2 regions of the Alcaligenes parafaecalis genome follow, and region 1 is predicted to be linked to the other one. Evidence: riboswitches for the same ligand, from Rfam matches in the RefSeq annotation. Region 1 holds a riboswitch; the other holds the start of a gene.
The links. A riboswitch is a leader RNA that binds a small molecule or an ion and turns the genes downstream of it on or off. The one in region 1 is predicted to bind thiamine pyrophosphate.

Region 1 (4,209 bases):
GCGCGAGACGCTCAATTCTTTCATGGCTCAGTACCAGGACGAGATCAACGACCGGGGTGGCCGTGATGACGATGCGGACCCGGCTCCGGAACGAGGTTGATCCCATGGGCAATATGGAACAGGACCTGACCTTGGGGGAACTGGCTGATCGCCAGAAATCCCTGCAAAAGGAACTGGAGCAGGCTCGGGGCGCCAAGATCGAGCAGCAACTGGCCAGCAACCTGGGAAACCGACGCCGCAGCCGACCCTGGAATGATCCAGGCCTGGCTGTGCCAGAGGAGGAAGAGGCTTGGCTGACCACCTATCTGGACATGATGACCTTGTTGCTGGTCCTGATGATTGTGATGTTGTCCTTTGCAGGCAAGCGAGCCCAAACAGCAGCACAAGGGCAGGGACAGGGCGCGGCCGCTGTGGTGGCGCAAGCCGGTAAAGAGGGGGGCGGATTGTTGCCCGCAGGCGCGGGTTTGTTTCCGGACTCAGGCTTGGGTGAGGGCCAAGGGAAAGGCAGTCATGGTCTGGATCTGGACGGTTTGGGCGACAGCATCGATGTGGTCATGAACGATCAATCCGTGAGCTTTCGCATTAACAGCGAACTTCTGTTTACGTCTGGCGGCGCGGATCTGGGCCTGGAAGGTTTGACGGTATTGCGTCAATTGGCGGCTGTGCTGCAAAAGTCCCAACATCCGGTGGTGATTGAAGGGCATACGGACTCGGTGCCGATTCGCAGCTATCGCTATCCCTCGAACTGGGAGCTGTCAGGCGCACGAGCAGGCAGCGTGGTGCGTTATATGGAAGCCAATGGTGTAGGCAGCTCGCGGTTGAGTGCTGTAGGTTATGCCGATACCCGGCCTTTGGGAGACAATGAAACCTCGCAAGGGCGGGCAAGTAATCGACGGGTGGAGATTATTGTGCAGATCCCGCAAACACAGGCGGAACCTTCAGTAGAGACACCTTAAAAACAAAACCCCGGTTTGCGACATGCAAACCGGGGTTTTTGTTTTGGCCTTGATTCAGCGGCGTGGGGTTTAATCCAGCACGCGGGTCGAGGAGGCCAGGGTGCCCAAATCAAACTTGGGCAGATGACGGCGCAAAGGCATGATCAAAACGCTGATGATTACTGGCACAATGGCCGCCAGCAAGAACGACTCCAGCAAGTAATCCATCGGCCCATTTGGGCGAGGAAATACTGCCAGACCGGCAACCAGACCACCGATTGTGCTGATCGTGGCGGTAAAGCCATCGTAGCGGCGGCTGTATAGACCAAAGAAAACCGGGAAGGCGGCTGCCGAGCATAGCAAGTCGGCCAGCAGGAACAAGTACAGCACGCTGAAACCCTGCGCCGAGGCATAGAGTACGGGGATGGAGCAAATCCAGATCAGGGAGCGGGACAGGCTCATCATTTGGGCTGTATTGCGATGCGGCATGATGCGGCCCAGGTCCACGGCTATCAGGCTGGAGACGGCGCTGATGGCGGTGTCTGCACTGCTCATGACCAGCGACAGGCCCAGTGGAATCAGCAGCACCAGGAACCAGACGGGCACATGCGGCAAGATCACATTGAACAAGGCCACGGAGCTGTCACCGGGTGAGCCCAAACCGACAAAGGCCAGACCAAATAAACCCATCAGGAAGATGAAGGGGGCAACAAACAAGCCTCCCAGCAAAAAGCCTCGACGCATGGATTTGGTGTCTTTGGCGGCATAAATACGCTGCCAGTTGCCTTGGTGGAACAGGCCGGTCAGCAGGATGGCTACAAAGAAGGTGAGCCCAGCTTTGATACCGACGGGATCGCTCAGCTCAATCAGGCGCGGAGCTTCCAGTTTCACGCTGTCAAACAACTGTACCGGGCCACCAACGGCTTGCCAGCCAAACATCACGATCAGGAACAACATGGGCAGGATCACGAACATCTGTACCTTGTCGGTAAAGATGGAGGCCCGCAGCCCGCCGTAGGAGGTATAGATCAGGGTAGCCAACAGCACAATGCTGGCGGTGACCCAGAGAGGAATAGGGGCAATCAAGGTGATCATCTTGGACATGGCAGTGATTTCAGCCGTCATGGAGATGAACATGTAAAACAGCATGATGACCAGGGTCAGCGCATACATGGGACGGCCGTAGCGGGCGATCACAAATTCGCTCAAGCTGTGGCCGCGTGGCAGCAATTCACGCATGCGCTTGCCCAGCGGAATCATGGCCAGACGAGGCGACATGGAACCAATGGCATAGCCAATGACAGCGCTTAAACCGCCCCAGGTGGCCGCCTGGGCTGGCGAGAACAGAATCCATGCGCCCAACGAGGAAGCCAATAAAGTCAGAATGGTGGCGACGGAGCTTTGACTATTGCGGGCCACTACAAAGTCTTCAAGTGAGTTTTTATAGTGGCGGGCGTACAGCACGCCGGCCAAGGAAAAAGCGGCAGAAAAAACGATCAGCCACAGAAGGGTGGCGGTTTGGTCCAGCATGAGATCTCCCCAAAAGCCTGCTGAACAGGCACAAACCGGCCCAGTTGGCAGGGAGCCAAGACAGGGCGCAGAAAAATGGAGGGATTGAAATGGGGCTGTGAGCTTGTGAATGCGCCACACAGAGACGTGCGGGCAGGCTGCCAGGCCGCGTTTCCTTTCCCTTCGCCGGCATGATCCGGATCAGGTTCTAAGGGTTACCGCAGCAATTGCGGAGTCTCAGCCCGTTAAGGACTCCCCCAGGAACAGGCTAGAAGAGTAGGAGAGCTTCCTTCAAATGTCAATAATACGGTTTGCTGCAATTTATGCTATGGTCTGGCTGCGGCACGGGGTGTCCTTCATGCAAGGGCTGAGATAAAACCCGTCGAACCTGATCCAGCTCATACTGGCGAAGGGATGTCCGAAACCATAGCCCTGCGTCCGAACTGGGCCGACATCCTCGCCGAATTTTTGCAAGGAATGTCATGTCTGTGGAACACGTCTCGGAACTCTCCCAACAATTGGTCCTGGTCACCGGCGGCGCACGCGGCCTGGGGGCTTGCCTGGTGCGCGCCTTTGCACGTCAAGGCGCCAAAGTTGTCATCAATTACCTGAAAAGTGAAGCAGCCGCCCAGGCGCTGGCGGACGAGTTCCCGCAGCAATGTCTGGCCGTACAAGCGGATGTGACGGATGCGGCTTCGGTGCAGGCTTTGTTTGCCAAGGCCCAGACGCATTTCGGCCAGCCTGTCACCACAGTCGTCAATAACGCTTTGCCTGAATTTTCTTTCAACGGCGATGCCCGTCCCCATGCTGATACTCTGACATGGGCACAGTTGAATCAGCAGTTGGAAGGCATTGTGGGTGGCGCCTTGAACACCACGCAAGCCGCCTTGCCCGGCATGAAGCAGGCCGGTTTTGGCCGCATCATCAATATCGGCACCAATCTGTTCCAGAACCCCGTTGTGCCGTATCACGACTACACCGCGGCCAAAGCCGCCTTGTTGTCCATGACACGCACCCTGTCGCACGATCTGGGGCCAGATCAGATCACCGTGAATATGATTTCCGGCGGTTTGTTGCGCACTACTGATGCCTCCTCGGCCACACCGGAAGCGGTCTTTGATTTGATCGCCGCCAGCACACCGCTGCGTCGTGTGACCACGCCAGAAGAATTTGCGGATGCGGCTCTGTTTTTCGCAGGCCCGTGGGCACGTGCAGTGACAGGTCAGAACTTGGTAGTTGACGGTGGATTGGTGAAAAACGGATGAGGCAGTTGCACTTCAATTTGTTCATTATGGGCTGCGGGCATCACAAAGCAGCATGGCGTCATCCCGATTCGCAGGTAGAGCGTTTAGGCGATGTACGGTTTTACGAAGAACTGGCCCAGATAGCGGAACGTGGCAAGCTGGATGCCATTTTCTTTGCGGATGGCCAGGCCAGCGATAATGTTTCGGACGGCCCGCGCTGGTTTCTGGAACCCTTGACCATGATGGCCGCGCTGGCGCGAGCCACCGAGCGTATCGGCCTGATCAGCACTGTCTCCAGTACCTTCTATACCCCCTTTGTGGCAGCGCGCATGTTGTGTTCGCTGGATCATGTGTCCAAGGGACGGATGGGCTGGAATGTGGTGACCTCCATGTTTGATGCCGAGGCGCGTAATCACGGTTACGAAGCCATGCCCGATCACGCCTGGCGTTATGCGCGGGCGGAAGAGTTTGTTGATACCGCACTGCAACTGTTCGACTCCTGGAGCGATAGCGCTTTGGTG
Region 2 (4,209 bases), 250 kb from region 1:
CATCCTGATTGAATCAAGGCATCAGCAATCGCTGAGCTTCAAGCCGGGCTTCGCCCTCGTCCACGACAAAAGCAAAACGTAGCCCTAACACCCGCCCCAAGGTTTGCTGTGCCAAGCGAGCCGCTGCCGGAATCGCCCGCCCTTTGCTGATCAGAACCATACCAGCGCATAAGTCCTTCAAACGCTGCTTATTCTGTTTGAAGAACAAAGCCCGTTGCTTGCGTTCCTCATGGCTTTCTGCCTGGGCCTGATCCTCACCACCCAGACGTTCCGTCAACAAGACAAAGCGCTGCCCCCGGTTCAACAAGGCCTCCAACTGAGCCTGGGTTTGTTGTGGCGTTTGCGTCTGGTCGTGCTCTCTTAAAAACACCAATGGAAACTGGCTGTCATCCACTTGCATGACTTCTCCTTGCGATCAATAAAGACAGCCCACGTCAAAGCGACGAGCGCCTGAACGGGGTGCGCCCCCAAAGGCATGCATCAAACCGCTAGGCACATACAGCCAGGCAATATCGCGCAACAAGTACGGTCGGACGGTTGCGCCCTCATGTTTCATCACAGCCGGGACTCCACAAAATCACGCAATTGTGGATCTCGAATCTGCAAGGCATCAAACAAGCCCAGTGCTTTCAGGGCAGGTAAAGCAGTCAGAATATCGTTCAACGCCTGCTGACGTTGTGCGTCACCAAGCTCTGCTTGGCGCAACACGGCGGCATTATGCAAAAACGCGCCAACCGTTCCTTTGCGGATAGTCGTGCCGCCAATGTGAACTTCATTGGCATGGTCGGGAAGAATGTCTTGTGCTTGCATCAGTCGCTCCTTATGGATCAAGGCTTTCAGTGTAAGCAGAAAGGTTTTGGCGGCTGTACACTATGTCGGTCAATGAATAACAAAATTACGCCATGCCTGAACGCAAGATTGGTCTGCATGATTTTCTGAATTTCCCCCAGGATCCCATTCTGTTTGCGGTGATGGGGAATCACGACTCGGAGCTGTCTTCCCGACCGCATCAACATGCACGCGGACAACTGTTCGGGTCTCTGCGTGGCCTGCTGTCCGTAGGCGTGGAAGATGCTGTCTGGGTAGTCCCCGCCATCCATGCGGTCTGGCTGCCACCGCATGTGCTGCACTCAGGCCAGTCACACGGCCCCTTTCACGGCTGGAGCGTCTATGTGGATGAAGCTGCCTGTTCCGACCTGCCCCAACAAGCCTGCACCCTGCGTACCTCAGGCCTGCTGCGCGAATCCGTCTTGCGAGCCTGCTCCTGGGATTTGGTCCCGGCCACCCCTTTACCTGACGTACAAGCGCATATTGCCGCCGTTATTCTGGATGAAATCCGCAATTTGCCGATTGAGCCATTTGGCCTGCCCCTGCCACAAGATCCTCGGCTACAGCGCATTGCCCGTGCCCTGATTGCCGACCCCAGCAACAATCAGGGGATGGAACATTGGGCGGACTGGGCCGCTGTCAGCCTGCGTACCCTGAGCCGTCGCTTTGTGACAGAAACCGGCTTTACCTTCACCGCCTGGCGACAACGCGCCCGTCTGATGCGGTCCCTGGAAATGCTGGCAGCCGGTATTCCGGTGGCCACCATTGCCTACGATCTGGGTTACTCCAGCCCCAGCGCCTTTATCAGCCTGTTCCGCCGCAGCTTTGGGCAAACCCCTGCCATTTACCGCAACCAGCTTTAAATCTGGTGAACGGGTGCTGGAAGATATTGGCTTGGGCGAACGCAATTCCTGACGGAGGAGTTGTAGACCGAACACAGGTATACTCGCCCAGATCGTTTTTAAGGAAACGATGTTCCAATCCGAGGGGAGCCTGGTGAGCAGGCTGAGAAACTGCCTGGCCAGATTGCACCGCAGTGACCCGTTGAACCTGATCCGGGTCATGCCGGCGAAGGGACGGGTACTGACCTGCTCGCCGCTTGCTGCCGTATGGCTATCCTTGACTAGGAGTTGCTATCTTGTCGTCTGACCACTCCCCCTTCCCTGTCGACGCTATTGCGGCCACCCTGGCCTCCCCTGAACAGGCAGGCCGCGCATGATTCCCAATGTTTTGAGTATTGCAGGCACCGATCCCACCAGCGGCGCCGGTATTCAGGCTGATCTGAAAGCCATGTATGCCTTGGGTGCCTACGGCATGAGTGTCATTACCGCCGTGGTCGCGCAAAACACGCAGGGGGTTCGGCGTTTTGTCGCGCTGGAACCGAACTTTGTGGCCGAGCAGCTAGACGCGGTTTTTGATGATGTGCGAGTGGATGCCATCAAGATCGGCATGATTGCCAATGTCGGCATTGCCGAAGCTCTTGCAGATCGCCTGCAACGCCGAGGACTGGACTGCCCGATTGTTCTGGACCCGGTGATGGTCGCCAAAAGTGGCGATCGATTGCTGAGCCCCCAAGCCGTGTCTGTCCTGCGCGACAAGCTGCTGCCCCTGTGTACCGTGTTGACCCCCAACTTGCCCGAAGCAGGTGATCTGCTGCAAAAACCGGAACCTGCTTCCTTGGCAGACATGCACGCCTATCTACACGAGCTGTGCTTGCTGGGACCCAAATGGGTATTGCTCAAAGGCGGCCATCTGGATGGGCCGGACAGTGTGGATTTACTCCAGGGCCAGGGCCAGAGCCAGCGCCATGTCTTTCAGACACCCCGCATTCCTACTTGTAATACACATGGCACGGGCTGCTCCTTGTCCTCTGCGATTGCCGCCCTGCTACCGGGCAGAAACGTGCCCGAAGCGGTAGGTCTGGCCAAAAAATACCTGAATGGTGCCATCGCAGCGGCTGACCAGTTACAGGTCGGTTTAGGCCAAGGTCCCATTCATCATTTCCATGCACTGTGGGAGCAGAATGCAAGCTTGGCCGTGAAATAAAGGCGGTTCAGATACACCGACAAAGACCCATTCTGGGGGCCTGTTCAGCGTCAAGGTTCAGCAAGTTGGCAATGTCGTAAATGAGAATAATTGCTATTATTCATTCCTGTCTCTGTCCTGCGCCGCTGTCTGCCCCTTATGTTTGCTCTTGCCGCTTTGTCTTTCTCGACCGTCTTCTGCTGTGCAAACGTCTGTTTGCCAGTGGACGACACACCTGTGCTGACTCACTCATGAGCACACGTGATGAACTGCTGGAGCAGGCCTATTTGAAGCTGCGCCTGCCCTTATTCCGTTTCCTGAAACGCAAGCTGGGCAATGAAGCTGATGCAGAGGATGTCACGCAGGAATCCTTTGCACGCTGGTCGGCGTCCAGCAACACGCAGGCCCCGGACAATACCAAGGCGTATCTGACGCAGATTGCCATTAATATCGTGCGCGAAACGGGCAATAAGCAAAGCCGCAGCCCGGCCATGATATCGCTGGACGATGAAACGCAAGACAATGAAGCCCCCAGCCAATACAGCGCCAGCAATCCCGAACAACGTACCGAACACTTGCAATGTTTGAGCCGTATCGAGCAAGCCTTGCAAGAACTGCCGGAGCTACAACGCGAGGCGTTTTCGCTGCACCGTTTCGACCACCTGACTTACGAACAAATTGCCCTGAAATTGAAGATTTCCCGCGCCCTGGTCAGCCGATATATCTCCAGAACCGTGGCCTATTGCCGTCTGCGGATGGACTACTCGGCCGAACACGCCCTGTCCATGCTCTCTTCCAAGGAAACAGACGATGAGTCATGATCCATCAGTCGCCCTGTTTTACGAAGCGGCCTCGGACTGGTTGACGCGTCAGCAAGACAGCGAGCACTGGACCGCGCAAGACAAGATCGCTTTTGAGCATTGGTTGCAGCAGGACCCACGCCATCAACAGGCCTATGAAGCCATCAGCCAGACCTGGACGATGTTCGATCAGGTGAAGCGGCCTGCCCCTCCGGTCAGTAAGGCCTCTAGCAAGACCACCGCTGTACACGCTCCCCGTCCCAAAACAACGTGGCGTGATCGCTTGGGCCTGCATTGGCGACCCGTAGTGGGTGGTGCCTTGAGCTTCTGTGCCACCCTGGGAATTGCCACTTGGTATTGGTATCAGCACAGCCCGCAATACACCCAGCATGTGGAAACGGCACAGGCAGAACAACGCGACATTACCTTGCCCGATGGCAGTGTGGTCAGCCTGAATCAGAACAGCACGCTGGAAGTGGAATACAGCCCCCATGAGCGCAGTCTGGAGCTGCTGCAAGGCGAGGCTTTCTTCAAGGTCGCCCCGCAAGGCGATCAC

Region 2: linked by a shared signal. The riboswitch ahead of thiD (bifunctional hydroxymethylpyrimidine kinase/phosphomethylpyrimidine kinase) and the one ahead of OSH09_RS03405 (sodium:solute symporter family protein) in region 1 are both predicted to bind thiamine pyrophosphate.

What each region holds. Positions count from the first base shown of each region.
Region 1 is NZ_JAPKNA010000001.1:726,957-731,165, forward strand. It holds gene OSH09_RS03395 (motility protein A) at 1-100, shown strand, start outside; gene OSH09_RS03400 (OmpA/MotB family protein) at 105-956, shown strand; gene OSH09_RS03405 (sodium:solute symporter family protein) at 1,026-2,465, opposite strand; TPP riboswitch at 2,605-2,713, opposite strand; TPP riboswitch at 2,780-2,876, shown strand; gene OSH09_RS03410 (3-oxoacyl-ACP reductase) at 2,927-3,709, shown strand; gene OSH09_RS03415 (LLM class flavin-dependent oxidoreductase) at 3,706-4,209, shown strand, end outside.
Region 2 is NZ_JAPKNA010000001.1:476,177-480,385, reverse strand. It holds gene OSH09_RS02225 (hypothetical protein) at 14-400, opposite strand; gene OSH09_RS02220 (hypothetical protein) at 416-559, opposite strand; gene OSH09_RS02215 (hypothetical protein) at 556-810, opposite strand; gene OSH09_RS02210 (AraC family transcriptional regulator) at 903-1,691, shown strand; TPP riboswitch at 1,804-1,922, shown strand; gene thiD (bifunctional hydroxymethylpyrimidine kinase/phosphomethylpyrimidine kinase) at 2,044-2,874, shown strand; gene OSH09_RS02200 (RNA polymerase sigma factor) at 3,105-3,674, shown strand; gene OSH09_RS02195 (FecR family protein) at 3,664-4,209, shown strand, end outside.